DNA from 4 places in the Pseudomonas sp. R3-41 genome. Region 1 is predicted to be linked to each of the others. Evidence: predicted binding sites of a transcription regulator. Region 1 holds the regulator's gene; each other region holds the start of a gene.

What was found. The regulator FliA, encoded in region 1, starts transcription of late flagellar genes. The targets are predictions, from matches to a motif close to CTAAAGTTTNNNNNNNNNNNGCCGNTAA.
Region 2: M1D99_RS04830 (methyl-accepting chemotaxis protein) is a predicted target of FliA. The motif match lies at 3,542-3,569, and genes of this name have one in related genera.
Region 3: M1D99_RS15065 (methyl-accepting chemotaxis protein) is a predicted target of FliA. The motif match lies at 4,108-4,135, and genes of this name have one in related genera.
Region 4: M1D99_RS01410 (methyl-accepting chemotaxis protein) is a predicted target of FliA. The motif match lies at 2,381-2,408, and genes of this name have one in related genera.

Annotation. Positions count from the first base shown of each region.
Region 1 covers NZ_CP096421.1:5,093,361-5,099,153, reverse strand. Annotated here, with positions in the region: gene flhF (flagellar biosynthesis protein FlhF) at 1-1,172, shown strand, start outside; gene fleN (flagellar synthesis regulator FleN) at 1,288-2,118, shown strand; gene fliA (RNA polymerase sigma factor FliA) at 2,115-2,858, shown strand; gene M1D99_RS21855 (chemotaxis response regulator CheY) at 3,026-3,397, shown strand; gene M1D99_RS21850 (protein phosphatase CheZ) at 3,416-4,201, shown strand; gene M1D99_RS21845 (chemotaxis protein CheA) at 4,230-5,793, shown strand, end outside.
Region 2 covers NZ_CP096421.1:1,073,111-1,078,903, forward strand. Annotated here, with positions in the region: gene pgeF (peptidoglycan editing factor PgeF) at 1-58, shown strand, start outside; gene clpB (ATP-dependent chaperone ClpB) at 189-2,753, shown strand; tRNA gene M1D99_RS04810 (tRNA-Asn) at 3,068-3,143, shown strand; tRNA gene M1D99_RS04815 (tRNA-Pro) at 3,151-3,227, shown strand; tRNA gene M1D99_RS04820 (tRNA-Lys) at 3,233-3,308, shown strand; tRNA gene M1D99_RS04825 (tRNA-Pro) at 3,403-3,479, shown strand; gene M1D99_RS04830 (methyl-accepting chemotaxis protein) at 3,627-5,252, shown strand; gene M1D99_RS04835 (NAD(P)/FAD-dependent oxidoreductase) at 5,464-5,793, opposite strand, start outside.
Region 3 covers NZ_CP096421.1:3,371,931-3,377,723, reverse strand. Annotated here, with positions in the region: gene M1D99_RS15080 (ABC transporter substrate-binding protein) at 1-157, shown strand, start outside; gene M1D99_RS15075 (FecCD family ABC transporter permease) at 154-1,215, shown strand; gene M1D99_RS15070 (ABC transporter ATP-binding protein) at 1,209-1,964, shown strand; gene M1D99_RS15065 (methyl-accepting chemotaxis protein) at 2,008-3,969, opposite strand; gene M1D99_RS15060 (ester cyclase) at 4,192-4,677, opposite strand; gene M1D99_RS15055 (APC family permease) at 4,743-5,793, opposite strand, start outside.
Region 4 covers NZ_CP096421.1:326,558-332,350, forward strand. Annotated here, with positions in the region: gene M1D99_RS01400 (NorM family multidrug efflux MATE transporter) at 1-1,251, opposite strand, end outside; gene M1D99_RS01405 (LysR substrate-binding domain-containing protein) at 1,411-2,331, shown strand; gene M1D99_RS01410 (methyl-accepting chemotaxis protein) at 2,518-4,494, shown strand; gene M1D99_RS01415 (aldose 1-epimerase family protein) at 4,874-5,793, shown strand, end outside.

The DNA.
Region 1 (5,793 bases):
TTGAAGACGAGCTGCGCAAGACTCAATCGCGCATCGCCAGCGCCCAGGCCGAACTGAGCCTGCGCAGCAGCGAAGGCGAAGGCGCGCCGGGCACCAATCGTCAATTGTTCGCCGGTCAGCCGCTGACCGCCGGCCTGCCGTTGACCGCCGCCGAACCGCTGATGGAACAGGTCCAGGCCGAACCGCGTCGTCCAGAGCCGGCACCTGCCGCGCCAGCCCGTGGGCTTGACCCGCGCGCCCTGGACTCGATGCGCTTCGAACTCAACAGCCTGCGCGAGCTGATGGAAGTCCAGCTCGGCTCCCTGGCCTGGAACCAGCTGCAAGGCAGCCGTCCGGCCCAGGCCAACCTGTGGCGTCGCCTGCAACGCATCGGCCTGTCCGGCCCGTTGTCCCGCGACCTGCTGGCGCTGATCAATGGTATCGAAGAGCCGCGCCAGGCCTGGCGCATGCTGCTGGCGCACCTGGCACGCATGATTGCCACGCCGGAAGTCGAGCCGCTGGAAGAGGGCGGGGTCATTGCCATGGTCGGTCCTGCCGGCATGGGCAAGACCACCACCCTGGCCAAGCTCGCCGCCCGTTATGTACTCAAGTACGGCGCCCAGAGCATCGCCCTGGTAAGCATGGACAGTTTCCGCATCGGTGCCCAGGAACAACTCAAGACCCTGGGCCGGATCCTCAATGTGTCGGTGACCCATGTGGATCCGGGCCAATCCCTGGCCCAGGCGCTGGAACCGCTGCTGCGCAAACGCGTCGTGCTGATCGATACCGCCGGCCTGCAAGCCAGCGATCCGGCCCTGCGCATGCAGCTCGAAAGCCTGGCCGGACGCGGTATCAAGTCAAAAAATTATCTCGTGTTGGCAACCACCAGCCAGAAACAGGTTCTAACCGCCGCATACCACAGCTACAAACGCTGCGGGCTGGCCGGCTGCATCCTGACTAAGCTGGACGAAACGGCAAGCCTGGGCGAGGTGTTGAGCCTGGCGATCGGTCATGAACTGCCGGTGGCCTACCTGACCGACGGGCCGCGGATCCCGGATGATTTGCATCTGCCGCGCCGTCATCAACTGGTCAGTCGTGCCGTGAGTGTGCAAATGCAGGAAGAACCCAGCGAAGAAGCCATGGCTGACATGTTCGCTGACATCTACCACAGCCCGACCAAGCAGGTCGGCTGAGGTAATCATGAATATTTTTTGTACCTACATCGATGGTCTGCCATGCATTGTTCCGTATGCGAACGCGCAGCCAGTAATGTGGCCTCCGTCTAAGAAGACAAGGTAAAGAACGAACATGGGCAGCATGCATCCCGTACAGGTGATCGCGGTGACCGGCGGCAAAGGTGGCGTCGGGAAGACTAACGTGTCAGTGAACTTGTCCCTGGCTCTGGCAGAGCTTGGCCGACGGGTCATGCTGCTGGACGCCGACCTGGGCCTGGCGAACGTCGACGTGTTGCTGGGGCTTACCCCCAAACGCACCCTGGCGGACGTGATCGAAGGCCGTTGCGAACTGCGCGACGTGCTGTTGCAGGGGCCGGGCGGGATTCGCATCGTGCCGGCTGCCTCCGGCACCCAGAGCATGGTTCACCTGACCCCGGCGCAGCACGCGGGCCTGATCCAGGCGTTCAGCGACATCGGCGATAACCTCGATGTGCTGGTGATCGACACCGCGGCCGGCATCGGCGACTCGGTCGTCAGTTTCGTGCGCGCCGCCCAGGAAGTGCTGCTGGTGGTCTGCGACGAACCGACGTCCATCACCGACGCCTATGCCCTGATCAAACTGCTTAACCGCGACTATGGCATGAACCGCTTCCGCGTCCTGGCCAACATGGCCCAGAGCCCGCAGGAAGGACGCAACCTGTTCGCCAAGTTGACGAAGGTCACCGATCGCTTCCTGGACGTCGCCCTACAATACGTCGGTGCAGTGCCTTACGACGAAAGCGTGCGCAAGGCCGTCCAGAAGCAACGTGCCGTTTATGAAGCCTTTCCACGTTCCAAATGCGCGCTGGCGTTCAAGGCGATCGCCCAAAAGGTCGATACCTGGCCGCTGCCGGCCAACCCCCGCGGGCATCTGGAGTTTTTCGTCGAGCGTCTTGTGCAACAAACAGCAGGGCCCGTGTTATGACAGCCAGCGGTTACAACCATCTCTACAAAAAATCGGCACGGGACGCCCAATACGAATTGATCGAGCGTTATGCGCCACTGGTCAAGCGTATCGCCTATCACTTGCTGGCGCGGTTGCCGGCCAGTGTCCAGGTCGAGGATTTGATCCAGGCCGGCATGATCGGCCTGCTTGAAGTGTCGAACAAATACGACGCCAGCAAGGGCGCCAGTTTCGAGACCTATGCCGGTATTCGCATTCGTGGGGCGATGCTCGATGAAGTCCGCAAGGGCGATTGGGCGCCGCGTTCGGTGCACCGCAATACCCGCATGGTCAGTGACGCGATTCGGGCAATCGAAGCTAAAACTGGGCGTGACGCTAAAGATCACGAGGTTGCGGCCGAACTCCAGTTGAGTCTCGATGATTATTACGGGATTTTGAACGATACCTTGGGCAGTCGCCTGTTCAGCTTCGACGACCTCTTGCAGGACGGCGAGCACGAAGGGCTGCATGAGGATAACGCGAGTGCTCACATGGAGCCGTCACGTGACCTGGAAGATGAACGTTTCCAGAGCGCGCTGGCGGATGCGATTGCCAATTTGCCGGAACGTGAGCGACTGGTCTTGGCGCTGTACTACGACGAAGAGCTGAACCTCAAGGAAATCGGTGAGGTCCTGGGGGTCAGCGAATCTCGGGTCAGCCAGTTACACAGCCAGTGCGCGGCCCGCTTGCGGGGCCGTTTGGGGGAGTGGCGAGCGCGCTGACAGGCAGTGTGGGGACACTGCGAGCGGGACTGGCATGGCGTTGCCGGGTCAGTTTCCATCCGTTGTGCTCCAGACCGTTGTCGAGTGTTGTGCCGGAATTGATTGAAATGGCGCGTCCAGGTGCTGGGCGCGTTTAAGACTGCTTGGAGGTCGAATTGGACAAGAACATGAAAATCCTCATCGTTGATGACTTCTCAACGATGCGGCGGATCATAAAAAACCTGTTGCGTGACCTTGGGTTCACCAACACGGTCGAGGCGGATGATGGCGTCACAGCCATTCCGGTCCTCAACAGCGGGAGCATCGACTTTCTGGTGACTGACTGGAACATGCCCGGCATGACCGGTATCGACTTGCTGCGCCATGTGCGCGCCGACGAAAAACTCAAGCACCTCCCGGTGCTGATGGTGACTGCCGAAGCCAAGCGCGAGCAGATCATCGAAGCGGCCCAGGCCGGTGTAAACGGCTATGTGGTCAAGCCCTTCACGGCCCAGGCGTTGAAAGAGAAGATCGAAAAAATCTTCGAACGCATCGGTTAACGGCGCCACGGGGGAGCTATGGACAACGAATCTTCAATGGGCGATTTCGAATCGACCCTGAAAAAACATGCCCGCGAACTGGTCGACAGCCTTGAAAAAGGTCGCTTTGGCGATGCGGTTCAAATGATCCATGAGCTCAACCAGACCCGTGACCGTGGTCTGTATCAGGAAGTGGGCAAGCTCACGCGTGAACTGCACAGCGCGATTGTCAATTTCCAGATCGACCCGCACATGCCGCAGGCCGAGGAAGTCTCGCAGATCACCGACGCCACCGAGCGCCTGGGCTATGTGGTCAAGCTGACGGAGGCCGCGGCCAACCGCACCATGGACCTGGTGGAAAGCGCAACACCGCTGGTCAATGGCCTGAGTGAAGAGGCCCAGGCCTTGAGCACCGACTGGGGCCGGTTCATGCGTCGCGAAGTCGGTGCTGAAGAATTTCGGGAGCTGGCCCGTCGGGTCGACGGTTTCCTGACGCGCAGCAGCAACGAAAACCGCGCCGTGGCCAGTAACCTCAACGACATTCTGCTGGCCCAGGACTATCAAGACCTGACCGGCCAGGTGATCAAGCGTGTGACCCAACTGGTCACCGAAGTGGAAAGCAACCTGCTCAAACTGGTGCTGATGGCTAGCCAGGTCGACCGCTTTGCAGGCATCGAACACGACCGTGAAGCGATACTTGCTGAAAAAGATCCACAAAAACATCTCTCTCAGGGTGAAGGTCCGCAAATTCATGCCGATAAAAGAGAAGACGTTATGTCCGGTCAGGACGATGTGGACGATTTGCTGTCCAGCCTTGGATTTTGATTTAGCCCTATTTTAGGAGCAGCCATTAATGAGCTTCGGCGCCGATGAAGAGATCCTTCAGGATTTCCTGGTTGAGGCCGGCGAGATTCTAGAGCAACTGTCCGAACAGCTGGTCGAGCTGGAAAGCCGACCTGATGATGCGGATCTGCTCAATGCAATTTTTCGCGGTTTCCACACTGTAAAAGGAGGCGCCGGCTTCCTCCAGCTCAACGAGCTGGTGGAGTGCTGTCACATTGCCGAGAACGTGTTCGACATCCTGCGCAAGGGTGAGCGTCGCGTTGATTCGGAATTGATGGACGTGGTGCTCGAAGCGCTGGATGCGGTCAACAGCATGTTCAGCGAAGTGCGCGAGCGCTCGCCGATTACCCCGGCCACCCCCGAGCTGCTCGCCGCGCTGGCACGCCTGGCCGAGCCGCAATCGGCTGACGAAGCCGCGCCGGTTGCCGAGGCAGTGGTTGAAGAACCGGTCGCCGAAGAATCGGGCGACATCACCGATAATGAATTCGAACAGTTGCTGGACTCCCTGAGTGCCGTCAAGGCCCAGGCCGAGGCACCGGCCGCTCAGGTTGCGCCGGCTGCACCGGCCAGCAATGGGGCTGGCAGCGACGAAATCACCGATGCCGAGTTCGAGTCGCTGCTCGACCAGCTTCACGGCAAGGGCCAATTCGCGCCAGATGCCGTTGTCCCGCCAGCAGCCCCGGCCGCCGCGAAAGCGGCGGGCGACAGCTCGGACATCACCGACGACGAATTCGAAGCCTTGCTCGACCAGTTGCATGGCAAGGGCACCTTTGCCGTTGACGCCCTGGATTCGGCCATCGCTTCGGCACCGACGCCGGCCAAACCTGCTGCCGCTGCCGCAGGCAGCGACCTGATCAGCGACCACGAATTCGAATCGCTGCTCGATGAGCTGCACGGCAAGGGCAAGTTCAGCGAGGTCGGTACCGCTTCCGCCGCGCCTGCCGCCGCCAAGACGGCCGCACCGGCGGCCAAGGCCGCGCCCAAACCCGCCGCCAAGGCACCGGAACCCAAGGCCGAGCCCGCCAAGCCTGCCGCTGCCGCCGCCCCGGCGCCAGCCCGTGCTCCAGCGGCTGCGCCAGCGGAAAAACCGGCCAGCGAAGCCGAGACCACCGTTCGGGTCGATACCGCGCGCCTGGACGAGATCATGAACATGGTCGGCGAACTGGTGCTGGTGCGTAACCGCCTGGTGCGCCTGGGCCTCAACAGCCAGGACGAAGCCATGTCCAAGGCTGTGTCGAACCTCGACGTGGTCACGGCCGATTTGCAGACTGCGGTCATGAAGACGCGGATGCAGCCGATCAAGAAAGTTTTCGGGCGCTTCCCGCGCTTGGTTCGCGACCTGGCTCGCCAGCTCAAGAAAGAAATCAACCTGGAACTGGTGGGTGAAGAGACCGACCTCGACAAGAACCTTGTCGAGGCCCTGGCCGACCCGCTGGTCCACTTGGTGCGCAACGCGGTCGACCACGGCATCGAGTCGCCGGAAGAACGCGAAGCCTCGGGCAAGGTCCGCAGCGGCAAGGTGATCCTGGCCGCCGAGCAGGAGGGCGACCACATCCTGCTGTCGATCTCCGATG
Region 2 (5,793 bases), 2.8 Mb from region 1:
CTACCGGCGCAATCCGCGCACCGGTCGCTTCGCCTCGCTGATCTGGATCGAGCGCTAGACTTCTCTGATCTGCATCAAGGGCGCCCGGCTTGAATCTTCCAGAATCGACCACATCTATAACGGTATCTGGCAGGTTTCTTCATTCAGGATGTTTTCTAGGTCCGGCCTGCTCATTAGGAAGGTGACCCATGCGTATTGATCGTTTAACCAGCAAACTGCAATTGGCCCTGTCCGATGCCCAGTCCCTGGCCGTCGGCCTGGACCATCCCGGTATCGAACCGGCGCATTTGATGCAAGCCATGCTCGAACAGCAGGGCGGCTCCATCAAGCCGCTGTTGATGCAGGTCGGCTTTGACGTCAACAGCCTGCGCAAAGAGTTGGCCAAAGAACTCGACCAGTTGCCCAAGATCCAGAATCCGACCGGTGACGTCAACATGTCCCAGGACCTGGCGCGGCTGCTCAACCAGGCCGATCGCCTGGCCCAGCAGAAGGGCGACCAGTTCATTTCCAGCGAGCTGGTGCTGCTCGCCGCCATGGACGAGAACAGCAAGCTCGGCAAGTTGCTGCTTGGCCAAGGGGTGAGCAAGAAAGCCCTGGAAAACGCCATCAACAACCTGCGTGGCGGCGAAGCGGTCAACGACGCGAACCACGAAGAGTCGCGCCAGGCGCTGGACAAATACACCGTCGACCTGACCAAGCGTGCCGAGGAAGGCAAGCTCGACCCGGTGATCGGTCGCGACGATGAGATCCGCCGCACGATCCAGGTGCTGCAACGCCGTACCAAGAACAATCCGGTGCTGATCGGTGAGCCTGGCGTGGGTAAAACCGCCATCGCCGAGGGCTTGGCCCAGCGCATCATCAACGGTGAAGTGCCGGACGGCCTCAAGGGCAAGCGCCTGTTGTCCCTGGACATGGGGGCTCTGATCGCCGGTGCCAAGTACCGCGGCGAGTTCGAAGAACGACTCAAGTCCCTGCTCAATGAGCTGTCCAAGCAGGAAGGGCAGATCATCCTGTTCATCGACGAACTGCACACCATGGTCGGTGCGGGCAAGGGCGAAGGCTCGATGGACGCCGGCAACATGCTCAAGCCAGCGTTGGCCCGTGGCGAGTTGCACTGTGTTGGCGCGACCACGCTCAACGAGTACCGCCAATATATAGAGAAAGATGCGGCCCTCGAGCGGCGCTTCCAGAAAGTGCTGGTGGAGGAACCGAGCGAAGAAGACACCATCGCCATCCTGCGTGGCCTTAAAGAGCGCTACGAAGTTCACCACAAGGTGGCGATCACCGACGGCGCGATCATCGCGGCGGCCAAGCTCAGCCACCGCTACATCACCGACCGGCAATTGCCGGACAAGGCCATCGACCTGATCGACGAGGCCGCGAGCCGCATCCGCATGGAAATCGACTCCAAGCCCGAAGTGCTGGATCGGTTGGAGCGTCGCCTGATTCAACTCAAGGTCGAGTCCCAGGCCCTGAAGAAAGAAAGCGACGAAGCGGCGAAGAAACGTCTGGAGAGGTTGCAGGAAGAAATCGTGCGTCACGAGCGTGAGTATTCCGACCTCGAGGAAATCTGGAACTCGGAGAAAGCCGAGGTTCAGGGGTCTGCGCAGATTCAGCAGAAGATCGAACAGTCTCGCCAGGAACTGGAAGCGGCTCGCCGCAAAGGCGACCTCAACCGCATGGCCGAGCTGCAGTACGGGGTGATCCCGGACCTGGAGCGCAGCCTGCAAATGGTCGACCAGCACGGCAAGAGCGAAAACCAGTTGCTGCGCAGCAAGGTGACCGAGGAAGAGATCGCCGAAGTGGTTTCCAAGTGGACCGGCATTCCCGTCTCGAAGATGCTCGAAGGCGAGCGCGACAAGCTGCTGAAGATGGAAAGCCTGCTGCACCAGCGCGTGATCGGTCAGGAAGAGGCGGTGGTGGCGGTGTCCAACGCCGTGCGCCGGTCCCGAGCCGGGTTGTCGGACCCTAACCGTCCGAGCGGCTCGTTCATGTTCCTCGGCCCGACCGGTGTCGGTAAAACCGAGCTGTGCAAGGCACTGGCCGAGTTCCTCTTCGATACCGAGGAGGCGATGGTGCGCATCGACATGTCCGAGTTCATGGAGAAACATTCGGTGGCACGGCTGATCGGTGCACCACCGGGTTATGTCGGCTACGAAGAGGGCGGCTACCTGACCGAGGCTGTGCGGCGCAAGCCGTACTCGGTGATCCTGCTCGATGAGGTCGAGAAGGCGCACCCGGATGTGTTCAACATCCTGCTGCAAGTGCTGGAGGATGGTCGCCTGACCGACAGCCACGGGCGCACAGTGGACTTCCGCAACACGGTGATCGTGATGACCTCTAACCTGGGTTCGACGCAGATCCAGGAACTGGTGGGTGATCGCGAGGCGCAGCGCGCGGCGGTCATGGACGCAATCTCTACCCACTTCCGGCCAGAGTTCATCAACCGGGTCGACGAAGTGGTGATCTTCGAGCCGTTGGCCCGGGATCAGATTGCCGGGATTACCGAGATCCAGTTGGGCCGCCTGCGCAGCCGCCTGACCGAGCGCGAGCTGAAACTGCAATTGAGCGATGAGGCGTTGGACAAGCTGATCGCGGTGGGTTACGACCCGGTCTATGGCGCTCGGCCGCTGAAGCGGGCGATCCAGCGCTGGATCGAAAACCCGCTGGCGCAGCTGATTCTGTCGGGTCGCTTCATGCCGGGCGAAACCGTGACCGGTACGGTGGAGAACGACGAAATCGTCTTTAACTGATAGCCGGGACTGCTGGCGATTGAAATGGCCTTGCCTTGCGAGGCCATTTTTTTCATCAGGCCGTTGAACTCAAAGGAAAAGGCTTGTAAAGTGCGCCCCGCAGTACGTCACCCCAAGGGTTACTTCTCACTGAGAAGGAATCCAAAATAAGTTGCAAATCATTGTCTTGAAAGCAATTTAAGGGGTTGACAGAGGTTTTGAAAATTGTAGAATAGCGCGCCTCAGACACACGAACGCAGCGATGCAGACGGTGGAAGAGGTTGAAGCGAGATTCAACGATGTAGCTTCAAATAGCAGTAACTTGAAATATCAGTTCCGTGATAGCTCAGTCGGTAGAGCAAATGACTGTTAATCATTGGGTCCCAGGTTCGAGTCCTGGTCACGGAGCCATTTCAATCGGGGTATAGCGCAGTCCGGTAGCGCGCCTGCTTTGGGAGCAGGATGTCAGGAGTTCGAATCCCCTTACCCCGACCATATTTGGGTCGTTAGCTCAGTTGGTAGAGCAGTTGGCTTTTAACCAATTGGTCGTAGGTTCGAATCCCACACGACCCACCATTTTTGAAACCAGCTCGCTGGAATCGAATCTTAAGATCAGAGGCCAAAAGCACTGATCGAGGAAGGCGACTTGCAAAGGTCGCCTTTTTTTTACCGGGGTATAGCGCAGTCCGGTAGCGCGCCTGCTTTGGGAGCAGGATGTCAGGAGTTCGAATCCCCTTACCCCGACCATATTAAAAATCCTCGTATCGAAAGATACGGGGATTTTTTTTGCCTGCGATAAAGTGCACTGACTTAAGTCATCGTACAACCTGCCGATAACCCACCGACAGGGGCCTGGCCCCAACCTCAGGCCAACAATAAAAAAGGCACCCTTATATGTTTCTTCGCCGGTTGAATATCGCCCCCCGTGCGGCGTTGGGTTTTGCTGTGATCGCTGCGCTGGTGGCGTTGCTCGGGGTGTTCGCGCTGGGGCAGATGTCGAGCATTCGTGACAGTGAAGTCGCCGTGGAAACCCAATGGCTGCCCAGCATTCGCGGGGGTGACGAGATTCGCGAGTGGATGTTGCGGATCCGCACGATCTCCCTGCGTATGGCCCTGGACCAGGACCCGAAGAACATCCCGGTGTACCGCGGCCAGATGGACACCCGCGACAAGGAGTTGGGCGAAAAAATCGCGGCCTACGAAAAACTCGTCGTGACGCCTGAAGGCAAGGCCCTTTACGACCAGTTCAAGCAGACGTTCGCTGCGTACCGTACCGGTATCGCGCAATCCTTCACCCTGGCGGAACAGGGGCGTCGGGATGATCTGATCAAGTTGCTGCTGGTGGACATGAAGACCGTGGTGGACGGTTCCGGCAAGCAGCTCAACGATCTGGCGGAGTTGTTCTCCAAGCAGGTGTCCATCGAGAGCCAGAAGTCCCAGGAGCACTACGCCAATTCCCGCATGATCGTCAGCCTGTTCATTGTGCTTGCCGCCCTGGCCACGGTGGCCTTGGCCATGTTGCTCACGCGCAGTATCGTCAAACCCCTGGGCGAGGCGCTGGATGCTGCGGAGAGCGTCGCCCGGGGTGACTTGACCCGACCGATCGAAACCCATGGCAACGACGAAGTCAGCCGTTTACTCAAGGCGTTGGCGGCCATGCAACAGAATCTGCGCGAGACGTTGCAGGGCATCAGCGGCTCGGCCGCGCAACTGGCCACGGCAGCCGATGAGCTGAACGCCGTCACGCTCGACAGCACCAACAGCCTGCAGCAACAGAACAACGAAATTGAACAGGCCGCCACCGCCGTCACCGAGATGACCACCGCTGTGGAGGAGGTTGCTCGCAATGCGGTTTCCACTTCCGATGCCACGCGTCAGTCCAGTGAGTCGGCATCCCTGGGGCAGCAGCGGGTCAGCGACACGGTCGAGGCCATTGGCGCCCTGGCTAACGATGTGCAAGTGACCGGCGGCCTGGTGCAATCTTTGGCCAACCAGTCGCAGGATATCGGCAAGGTGCTGGACGTAATCCGCGCCATCGCCGAGCAGACCAACCTGCTGGCCCTCAACGCGGCCATTGAAGCGGCCCGGGCAGGAGAGAGTGGACGTGGCTTCGCGGTGGTGGCCGACGAGGTGCGGGCGCTGGCTTATCGCACGCAGCAATCGACCCAGGAAATCGAGCAGATGGTCCAAGGCATGCGCAGCGGTGCCACCCAAGCACTCGATTCCATGCAGGCCAGCTCCAGTCGTGCGGCAAGCACCCTGGCGATGGCGGAGCGGGCAGGGGAAGCGCTGCACACCATTACGGCGTCGGTCAGCGAGATCCATGAGCGCAACCTGGTCATCGCCAGTGCTGCCGAGGAGCAAGCACAAGTGGCCCGCGAGGTCGATCGCAACCTGGTGAACATTCGTGATTTGTCGGTGCGCTCGGCTTCCGGCGCGGATCAGACCAGTGCGTCCAGCCATGAGTTGTCGCAACTGGCGAATTCGCTGCGCACGATGGTGCAGCGGTTTCAGGTTTGAATGATTGGCTGCGCAGATCGAGTGTTATCGTTTAGATAACTGTTGACTGCACTGGCGTCTTCGCGAGCAAGCCCGCTCCCACAGGAGATCGCGTACTCATGTGGTACTCGCTCTCCTGTGGGAGCGGGCTTGCTCGCGAAGACGATGGAACAGGCGATGCACCTCTAAAACTCAGCGCCACCACCAGCGGTTGGCGCTTCGCTTTTTATCCTCAATGCAACTTCAGCCGCGGCTCGGTCCCGCGCCCGATCTTGCTGCCCAGCATCAGCATGGCCGTGCGGAACATGCCGTACAGCGCCATCTGGTGCATGCGGTACAACGACACATAGAACATCCGCGCCAGCCAGCCTTCGAGCATTACGCTGCCGGTCAGGTTGCCCATCAGGTTGCCCACCGCCGAGAAGCGCGACAGCGAGATCAGCGAGCCGTAGTCGGTGTATTTGTAGTCGGGCAGGGCCTTGCCTTCGATCCGCAGTTTCAGCGATTTGGCCAGCAGCGAGGCTTGCTGGTGCGCGGCCTGGGCGCGGGGCGGAACGTTACG
Region 3 (5,793 bases), 1.7 Mb from region 1:
CGTCGCCATCCAGCAATTGGCCAAATGGTTTCACCCGACGTTGTTTGCCGACCTGGACCCGGACGCCTCGTTCCGCCAATTGCACGAGCAGTTCCTGCCGGTCCCTTATGAACCGGGCTACGCCGTCAGCCTGCGCCGGGCCGAGGACAAGCCATGACCACGCTGAACGAAACCCTGGTGATGCAACGTGACACCTACCGGCGCCTGGTGCTGCGCAAGCGCCTTATCCTTGGCGGACTCGCGCTGTTGCTGATCTGCAGCGTGCTGCTCGACCTGGCCCTCGGGCCGGCGCGCTACAGCCTCGACGAAGTGCTCGGCGCGCTGTTTTCACCGGACAGCGCATCGCCCCAGGTCCGCGTGGTGATGTGGGATATCCGCCTGCCCGTGGCGCTGATGGCCGTTGCGGTCGGTGCGGCGTTGTCCCTGGCCGGCGCGCAGATGCAGACGATCCTCAACAACCCGCTGGCCAGTCCGTTCACCCTGGGCATTTCCGCCGCCGCCAGTTTCGGTGCGGCCATGGGCCTGGCGTTTGGCGTGGCCTTGTTCCCGTTGGCGGCGCAGTACATGGTGCCGCTGAACGCGTTCATCATGGCCATGCTGTCGGCCTTGCTGATCCACTTCCTGAGCCTGCGACGCGGTGTCACCGCCGAGACCATCGTGCTGCTCGGCATCGCCCTGGTGTTCACCTTCAACGCGCTGCTGGCGCTGGTGCAATTCTTTGCCACCGAGCAAGCCGTGGCCGCCGTGGTGTTCTGGACGATGGGCAGCCTGACCAAAGCCACCTGGCCCAAGCTCGGGGTGATCTGCCTGGTAATCCTGGTCACCCTGCCGATTTTCGCCCGGCGTGCCTGGGCCTTGACCGCCCTGCGCCTGGGGGACGACAAGGCCGCGAGTTTCGGCATCAACGTGCGCAGCCTGCGTTTTCAGACGCTGATCATGGTCAGCCTGCTTGCCTCGTTCCCGGTGGCCTTTGTCGGCACCATCGGCTTCATCGGCCTGGTCGGACCGCACATCGCACGAATGCTGATCGGTGAAGACCAGCGGTTCTTCCTGCCGGCGTCCCTGCTGACCGGCGCACTGATTCTGTCCGCCAGTTCGGTGATCAGCAAGACCCTGATCCCCGGGGCCATTTTCCCCATCGGCGTGGTGACGTCACTGATCGGCGTGCCCTTCTTCATATCCTTGATTCTCGGCGGAAAGAAAAACTCATGGTAACGATCCGGCTGGAGAATCTCGGCGCACGCTACGGCCAGCGCACGGTCATTCACGGCGTGACCACGGCAGCCTTTATCGGCGGCCAGGTGGTGGCGGTGGTCGGCCCCAACGCGGCGGGCAAATCCACTTTGTTCAAGCGCATGGCCGGCTTGATCGACGGCCCCGGGCAAGTGGTATTGGAGGACTCGAAAAAGGGACCCCAGGGCATCAGCTACATGCCCCAGGGCTTGAACGCCAGCGCCCGGTTGACGGTGTACGAGTCGGTGTTGCTGGCGCGCAAGCAGCTCACGCCGGGCTGGGTCGTCCACGACGATGAACTGAAGTTGGTGGATGACATTCTCGCCGCGCTGGGCATCACCGAACTGTCGTTCCGTAATCTAGGCGAGCTCAGCGGCGGACAGCAGCAACTGGTGTCGATCGCCCAGACCCTGGTGCGCGAACCGGAAATCCTGCTGATGGATGAACCGACCAGCGCCCTGGACATGCACCGGCAAGTCCAGGTGCTGAACTTCATGCGGGCCCTGGCACGCAAACGCCAGGTCATTGTGTTCATCGCCATCCATGACCTGAACCAGGCCCTACGCTTTGCCGACCAGGTGCTGGTCATCGCCGACGGCACCGCCCAGGGCAGCGGCCCAAGCGCCGAGGTGATCAGCGAATCGATGCTGCGCAAGGTCTACAAGGTCGAGGCGCGGATCGAGCAATGCAGCCGCGGCGAGCGCCATATCCTGATCGACGATATCGTCTGAGCGCACACCCGGGCCTTGCGTCGAAGGCCCGAGGTTGCAGGACCTAGGCGACCTTGAAGCGATTGACCAACTGTTGCTGGTGCTCGGCCAGGCGCGCCAGTTCCTGGCTGGTGATGGCCGTCTGCTCGGCGCCGGCACTCACCTGGATCACCAGGTCGTTGATCTCGTTCACGTTGCGATTGATGTCTTCGGACACCGCGCTCTGCTCTTCTGCCGCGGAGGCGATCTGGATGTTACGGTCGCTGATCGTCGCCACCCCCTCGGCGATCTCCACCAGCAACTCCCCCGCGCGCTCGACTTTGCTCGCCCCGTCCTGGGCCTTGTCCAGGGTCTGCTGCATGGACAGCGCCGCGCGATCCGAACCGGCCTGCAGGTTGCTGATCATCTGTTGAATGTTGCCCGTGGACTCCTGGGTCTTTTGTGCCAGGGTGCGCACTTCGGAGGCGACCACCGCAAAACCGCGGCCATGGTCACCGGCCCGCGCCGCTTCAATCGCCGCATTGAGCGCCAATAGATTGGTCTGTTCGGCAATGCCGCGAATCACATCGAGCACCGAGGAAATGGCATCGCTTTCCAGCTTGAGGTCACCAATGATTTGCGCGGTCTCCTCGGCCTGCCCGGACAATTGGCGGATCAGCCCGATGGTACTTTCGATTTCCACGCGCCCTTGGGCCGTGCTGAGGTTGACCTGTTGCGACATGTGCGCCGCATCGTTGGTGCTTTGCGCCACCTCGCGCACCGTAGCACTCATCTGATTGATCGCCGTGGCCACCAGCTCGGTGCCTTGGCGCTGTTGCTCGACACTCATGCTGGTCTGGACCGTCACCGTGGAAGACTCTTGCGCGGCGGTCGCCACTTGCGCCGTGGCGTTGCCGATTTCCTGCACGATCTCGCTGATCTCCTGCGCCATGCGATTGAGGTTGCGCGAGATCTGGCCGAACTCATCGCGGCCTTCGTAGGTGGCCCTGGCGGTGAGGTCACGCTGTGCCAGGCCGTTCAGGGCCTGATTCACATCGCGCACCGCCAGATCGATCAGGCGGATGATCACATACGACAACACCGACACCGCCAGCAGCGCCACGACGACCGCAGCGACGGTCAGCCACAACGCACGGTGTGCTTCATCGCGGCCGTGAATCGCCAGGCGGCTGATGCTTTGGCCGAGGGCGTCTTCCACCTGGCTCATCATATCGATGCGCTGAGTGGAGAGTTCAAACCAGGCCTCTGGCTTGATGCCCAGCGACTGGCCCAATGGCACTTCGAAAGCCAGGCGCTGCAACTTACCGACTTCGACCGCAGCGGGCTTGAGCATCTGCTCGGTGAACTGTTGAAGCAAGACTGGTTGGGCCTGGCGGCGGAACGCGTCGGAATACGCAGAGAACTCACCAAGATTACGGCTAAAGCGCGACAACAAGGTCTCATCGAAACGATCCTGGCTGAATACCAGGCCCAGCACGAGCCGTTCGCGTCCGGCCCGTTCTTTCATCTCGATAAACTGATTGAGGGCATTGAGCGCATGAACAATGGTGGCGTTGTTGATCGTCGCTTCCAAAGAGTGGGTGTAGCCCATGAGCGCTTGAATGATCTCGGTATAACGAACACCGGACTCGGTGCTGCTGATACCCAACTTATCCACTTGCCCACGAATGACGGGCAACTGGTCCAATGCCTGGAGAACATTGTCCAATTGCGCACTGTCCGACGCAGACAACCCACGCACTACCTTGGCCGAGGCATTGGAGTCCTGGCGCGCCTGGGCCATCCGTTCGCCCATGGACTTGCCGCCGCTGCCCAGGAAAACCCCGCTGGCGCCGCGCTCGCGCTGCAATACCGTGATCAGTTGACTCAACTTCTGTGCCGTGGCGCTGGCGGCGACCGTGGCGTCCATATCGCGCAGGGTCTTGTAGTTGTCCACGATAAAGACGCCGGCCAAGGACAAGAATCCCAACAGGGGAAGTAGCAGGATCAATAAAAGTTTCAGACGCAGCGGTGCATTCCTGAGCATTTCCGTTCAAGCCTCATTTCATATTGAATTAATGACGCGTGAACTTGTTGTATGAGGGTTGTTATACACGCTGACGTGGGGCGATCTTAACGCAATACCAAATAGCCATCACCCCTGTTATTGCTCCGCTTGGCACTTATAACGGTCATGAAGCGGGAATGTTTATTTGCCTTGATCAGGATCAAGTTTTCGACAGATAACGGTAAGCATCCAAACATGGAACTACCAGCCGAGCTGCTTGTTGAAACCCAGGGCGTCATAGTAGTCGTGCTGCGTGAGAATCTTGCCCTCCTTGAGCCGGATGAAACTCACCCCCTTGAAGCTGAGGGGGCGCTGGGTGGCCGGCGTCTCGGTGCTCCAAGGCCCGGTATTGTGCCCCTTGAACTCCCATTCGAAGGCAATGCTGTCACCGTTGATGATCGGCTCGCCCAGCATCGTCCATTGCAGATCCGGCACTGCGCGCATGAACACTTCGATCACCTGGGTCTTGGCATTTTCCCGGCCGACCTGCGGTGTTCCCACCGAGGCGTCGAGAAACTCACCGTTCTCGGCGAAGTACTTCGCCGCAGCCTCCGCATCACGAGCGTTCCAAGCCTTCATGTAGTCATGGATCACGCCCAGGGTATCGTTTTGACTGGCCGCCAAAACCCCATGGCTGGCCAGAATCAGGAGCAACCCAAACAGCATCGAATGGATTCGAGACGTCATAAAATGTTCACCTTTTCTCATCAGAGGAATTTGCCTGCCGCGCCCGGCGGCAGGCCGTCATGTTCCTAGGCTTTTTTCCAGGCATCGGACGCCGGAGCGGTACCCTTCTCGTAGGGACGAAACACGACCATGTAGACGAGGCCGACGAGAATCACGATGGCGCCGACCAACACGATGCCGTAGTTCACGTACCAAGGCGCATCTGGCGTACGCGGCCAGGACATATTGACGATGGCGAACAAGCCATAGCAGAGCGCAGCGATGTTCACCGGCCAGCCCCAACGTCCCAAGGTGAACTGGCCCTTGGGTGTCCAGCCCCGGAGACGGGCATACATCACTCCCCCGACAATCATCTGGAACGCCAGGTAGATACCGATGGCGGCAAAACTCACCACCAGCGCGATGGCGTTCTGAAGATAAAAGCCGACACACACGATGATTGCCGGCAGCACCCCGCAGACCATCAGGGCGGCAGTCGGCACATGGGTCGTCGGGGAGAGTTTCTTCAGCACACCACTGCCCATGAGCATTTCGTCTCGAGCGTAGGCATACAACAAGCGGCTGGCGGATGCCTGCAAGCTCAGCACACAGGAAACGAACGAGACTGTGATCACCGCCATGACCACACGGGACATGACCGGACCGAACGCCGCGCCAAATATCGTGGCCATGGGATCCTTGTCCTGCCCGGAAACAACGGCGGCAATATCAGGCACGGCCAGGATCAAGGCCAGGGCGGCGAAGATCGAAGCAGCACCGCCGATCCAGATCGTCATTCGCATGGCCTTGGGGACCTGGCGGCTAGGATTGGGCGTTTCCTCGGCGACATCGCCGCAGGCTTCAAAACCATAGTAGAGGAACATCCCCGCCAGTGACGCGGCCAGGAAGGCCGGCCAGTATTCCCCATCGATGGAAATATCGAACGTGTCGAACAACACGCTCAAGGGCTGGTGGCGCTCGAAAATCAGCAAATAGCCGCCGATCAACAAAGCCCCGACCAGCTCACACAGAAAACCGAACATCGCCACCCGCGCCAGCAGCTTGGTGCCGCTCAGGTTCAGGACCGTCGCGGCGGCGGTCAGGACCAGCGCAACCAAGGTATTAGTGACCGGCGAC
Region 4 (5,793 bases), 2.1 Mb from region 1:
CCAGTTCAAGTGGAAAGCCATCCACCACGCCGACGGCGCACCGATCAGCCAATAGCAACCCAGGCCCACCAGGAAGGTGGTCTTGGCGTCCTTGAGTCCGCGAATGCAGCCCATGGCGATGGTTTGCGTGCCGTCGAACAGCTCGAACCACGCCGCCACCGCCAACAGGCTCACCGCCAAGTTGATCACCTCGCGAAACGCCGGGTCGTCGTGGTCCAGGAACAAGCCGATCAATTGATGGGGCAACAACCAGAACACCATGGCGAACGCCAGCATCGCGGCCGCGCCGAAGCCGATCCCGACCCGCCCGGCCAGGCGCGCCATCAGCAGTTGCCCGGCGCCGTAGTGCTGGCCGATGCGCATGGTGATGGCGTAGGACATCCCGGCCGGCACCATGAACGCCACCGAGACGATTTGCAGGGCGATCTGGTGAGCCGCCAACGGCGTGCTGCCCATGGTGCCCATGCACAGCGCGGCGAACGCGAACAGCCCGACCTCCACTGCGTACGTGCCGCCAATTGGCAGGCCCAGGCGCCACAGTTCCTTGAGGTATTGGCGGTTGGGCCGCGACAGCCCATCCAGCAGCGGATAGGCACGGTAGGCCGGGTGCCGATGGATGTGCCAGGCCAGCGCCAGGGCCATGCAATTGGCGACGATGGCCGTGACCAGGCCGATGCCCATCAAGCCGAGTTTCGGCAGGCCGAACATGCCGGTGATGAGCGCGTAGTTGAGCAGGAAGTTGGCCACCGTACCGCCGAGGCTGATCACCATTACGGGTGTGGCTCGGCCGATGGCGCTGGTAAAGCCGCGCAGGGCCATGAAGCTCAGGTAGCCGGGCAGGGCGAATGGCAGCGCCAGCAGGAACTGCCCGGCGGACACTACGTTGGTTTCGGTCTGGCCGAACATCAGCAGCACCGGCTTGAGGTTCCACAGCAGAAACCCGGCCATCAGCGCCATCAACCAGGCCAGCCATAATCCGGCCTGGGTCAGCCGGGTAGCGCCCTCGACATCGCCTGCGCCCTGGCGAATCGCAACCAGGGTGCCCACCGCGGCGATCACGCCGATGCAGAAGATCGACACGAACGAATAGGTGGCCGCCCCGAGCCCGCCACCGGCGAGGGCTTCGGGGCTCAGGCGCGCCATCATCACGGTGTCGGTGAGCACCATCAGCATGTGCGCCAACTGCGAGGCAATCAACGGCCCCGCCAGCCGCAGGATGGCCCAGAGTTCGGTACGCACCGGATGCCGCATGATCATCACGCTCCCTGTTCAAAGAAGGCAGTAAAGCGACGATTCTCGGCGCTCTAGACGGATTGCACAAAAGGATAAAAAAGATCGCTGGCATGATTAAAACTCATGCTGGGCGCGTTTCTGGTAGGGTTTGCAAACACCGCCATGGAGCTTTTTGCGATGCCTCGTCGTCTTCCTCCGCTTTATGCGCTGCGGGCATTCGAAGCCGCGGCACGCTACAGCTCGTTCACCCGGGCCGCCGAAGAGCTGTCGATTACCCAGAGCGCCGTCAGCCGGCACATTCGCACCCTGGAAGATCACTTTGCCTGTCGGCTGTTCCAGCGCAGCGGTCGCAACTTGCAATTGACCGAGGCGGCACGGCTGCTGCTGCCGGGCGTGCGCGAAGGTTTCATGGCGCTGGAGCGGGCCTGCCACACCTTGCATGGCGAAGACGGCATCTTGCGCATGAAGGCACCCTCCACATTGACCATGCGCTGGCTGTTGGCGCGCCTGAGCCGTTTCCGGCATCTGCAGCCTGGTAACGAAGTGCAACTGACCAGTGCCTGGATGGACATCGATTCGGTGGACTTCAACGTCGAGCCCTTCGATTGCGCCGTCTTGCTGAGTAACGGGCATTTTCCGGCGGACTGGGAGGCCAGTCTGCTGTTCCCCGAGGAGTTGATTCCGGTGGGCGCGCCGAACCTGCTGAACGATCAGCCCTGGGATGTGGCGCGGTTGGCCAGCGCCGAACTGCTGCACCCGACGCCGGATCGCCGGGACTGGCGCAACTGGTTGCAACGCATGGGCCTGGCCGACAAGGTCTCGCTCAAGGGTGGGCAGGTGTTCGATACCCTGGAGCTGGGCATGATCGCGGCGGCACGCGGCTATGGGGTGTCCATGGGCGACCTGCTGATGGTGGCCGAGGACGTTGCCCAAGGGCGCCTGAGCCTGCCATGGCCGACGGCGGTTGCCAGTGGCGAGCACTATTACCTGGTCTGGCCGAAAACCCGGCCGGGGGGCGAGCGTTTGCGCCGGCTCAGCGACTTCCTCCAGGGTGAGGTCAAGGCCATGCAGTTGCCCGATGTGCAGCGTCTGGGCTGAAACGTTGCAGTTGGCGTGCTAGCCACTTGGCATTAATCCGTCCAAACCGCTCAAGTATTTGGCTTTGCCGCCGAATCCGTGAAGATGGAACCCTCGTTCAGAAAGGGTCTACTTACACCTCACCCGAATAAAATGCCGAGCGTGCGACGTGATCAGGATGATCCGGTCTCTCGGCCAGGAGCCGTCATGTCTCAACCCCGCGCCCGGATCGCCTCGCAGCTAGGCCTTGCCCTTGCCGTGATACTGGCGGTCGTGATCTCCGGCAGTACCGTCTTCGCCCTGCGTTCGCTGGACACCGCCAACCTTGCCACCCGTGAAGAGCACTTGGCCAGCGAAGCGCGCCTGATGGCCGATCAGCTCAATACCTTCCACAGCACCTTGCGTGAGAGCACCCAGCGCTTGGCCGGCCTGTTCGAAAAGCGCTTCAGCGCGGGTTTGACCGTGCATCCAGACCAGCCGGTGACGGTGGCGGGCGTACAGACCCCAGGCTTGAACCTGGGCAGCGAGGTGTTGAACAACAACTTCAAGGAAGTGGATGACTTCAAAGCGATGACCGCCGGTGTGGCCACGATATTCGTGCGCAGCGGCGACGATTTCATTCGCGTCAGCACCTCCGTCAGTAAACAGGACGGCACGCGGGCCATCGGCACTGTGCTCGACCGCGCCGGTCCAGCCTACGGTCCGGTGATCAGCGGGCAGAGCTACATCGGCCGGGCCCTGCTGTTCGGGCGCTTCTACATGTCGCAGTACACGCCCGTACGCGACAGCAGCGGCAAGATCATCGCCGTGTTGTATGTAGGCTTCGATTACACCGATGCGCAAAACGCGCAGTTCGAAAACCTCAAGCGTTTCCGCATTGGGCAGACCGGTTCGCTGGCCTTGTTGGATGAGCAAAACAAATGGCTGGTGCCGCCGGCAGGTGTACAGGCGCTGGATAATGCGACCGTGGCCATTACGGGCCTGATCAAAAAACCGGGCAAGGGTGCGTTCTGGGCCGATACCGCCGAAGACTTCTACAGCGTTGCCGTGCCGTTCGAGGGTGGGCCGTGGGCGGTGGTGGCGAGCATGCCGAAAACCGAGATCCGCGCCGTGACCTGGAGCGTCGGTACGCAGTTGGCCATCGGCAGCCTGCTGGCGATGCTGTTGGCGGTCGGCTCGGCGATGTGGTTGTTGCGTAGCAAATTGGCACCGCTGGGGGATTTGGTGCGCCAGGCCGAAGCATTGGGCGCTGGCGACCTGAGCGTGCGCCTGAACGTATCGAGCCATGACGAAATCGGTCAGCTGGCCCGTGCCTTCAACCAGATGAGCCAGGCCCTATCGACCATGGTCGAGCACATCCGCAAGGCCTCCCAGGAGGTCAACAGCCGCGCCCAGGCCCTGTCCGGGTTGTCCAGCGGGGCGTACGAGGGCATGGAGCAGCAGTCCGGCGAAATCACCAGCATGGCGGGCGCGGTGGAAGAGTTCAGTGCGACCTCCTTGAACATTGCCGACAACATGGGCAACACCGAACGCCTGGCCCAGGAGAATGCCCAGCAAACCCGCATTGGCCGGACCTCGATGGATGAGGCGTCGTCGTCCCTGGAACAAATTGCCGGCGCGCTGAACAGCACGGCCTCGGTCATCAATACCCTGGGCCAGCGTTCCCAGGAGATCGGCGGCATCGTCGGTGTCATCACCTCGATTGCCGAGCAGACCAACCTGCTGGCCTTGAACGCCGCCATCGAGGCCGCCCGCGCCGGCGAGCAGGGCCGTGGTTTCGCCGTGGTGGCCGATGAAGTCCGCAGCCTGGCGTCCCGCACCCGCCAGGCCACAGACGAAATCTCCAGCATGATCAATAGTATCCAGCAGGAAACCGGCAATGCCATCAGCACCATGGAGCAGGGCAACCTGCTGATGCAGGAAGGCTTGTCGCGCAATGCCAACGTGGCCTCGGCCCTGGCGCGCATCGACGAGCAGAGTCGCTCGGCAGGCCAGCAATTCGCGGCGATCACCACCGCCACCCAGGAACAAAGCAGCACCGCGACCCTGCTCAGCAGCAACCTGCAGAGCATCGCCATGGCCAACAGCGAACAGCGCCAAGTAGTCTCGAACCTGGCGCTCACCGCCAAAGAACTGGAAAAACTCGCCCAGGACCTGCGCCAAGAGGTGGATCGGTTCCGCTGAGGCCTCTGCAACCACCGCGAGCAGGCACCCCCGCGATTAATGTGGGAGCGAGCCTGCTCGCGAAGGCGTCTTGTCAGTCACATCTCTGTAAGCTGACCCACTGCCATCGCGAGCAGGCTCGCTCCCACAAGGGAGTTTACGGGTGATCCCTCTTCTTGCGCCTGCCTGGAATCAGTGTGGGAGCGGGCTTGCTCGCGAAGGCGGCAGTCCAGTCACCCTCATCTCAACCTGACCCACCGCTATCGCGAGCGAGCCCGCTCCCACAAAAGCCCTCAATCCAATGGTCCATCCTTTTTTAAGATTATTGCTGTTTTTTAGCTTGCTGAAACGTTTCTTCAAGTCTATAAAAACCGCACAACTCCAATAAAAGGTCGTGACCATGACTCCGCTCAAACTGCTCGTTACCCTTGGCGCCTTGGGCGCTGCTTCCCATGCGATGGCTTGGGATTACGTCCTGCTGGATACCGATAAAGCCGCCCAACCCTGGCAAATCACCAGCCAGCAACTCGGCGTGAAGACCGACAAACCCTTTTCCGTGACGATGCGCACCCTGCACGGTGGTCGGCAGGAAGGTGTCAGCGTGGTCGACATTGACAACGGCACCCTGAAGCTTTCAGTGGTCCCGACCCGTGGCATGAATGTGCTGCAGGCATCGGTTGGCGACGTGCGCATGGGATGGGATTCGCCCGTCAAGGAAGTGGTCAACCCGGCGTTCATCGAGCTCAACGGCCGAGGCGGGTTGGGTTGGCTTGAAGGCTTCAACGAGCTGGTCACCCGCTGCGGCTACGAATGGGTCGGCCATCCCGGCATGGACAATGGCGAGCTGCTGACCCTGCACGGTCGCGCCGCGAATATTCCGGCTAACAAGGTCACCTTGCACATCGATGAGAAACCGCCCTACGCCATTACCCTGCGGGGCGAGTTGAAGGAGCAGGCCTTCAAGAAGGTCGATTTCTCGGTGCAGACCGAACTGGTCACCGAGCCCGGCAGCGTGACGTTCGCGCTCAACGACACGCTGACCAACAACGGCGATTACCCGAAGGAATATCAAGCGCTCTACCACAGCAATTTCAGCACGCCTTTCCTGGAGCAGGGCGCTCGTTTCGCGGCACCGGTCAAGCAGGTCTCGCCGTTCAACGATAAGGCCAAGGGCGACTTGGCCGACTGGCAGACCTACCGGGGTCCGACCAAGGATTACGACGAAACCGTTTATAACGTCGTGCCCTACGCCGACGCCAAGGGCGACACCCTCACGGTGTTGCACAACAAGGCCGGCAGTCTCGGGGTGTCGGTGGGCTT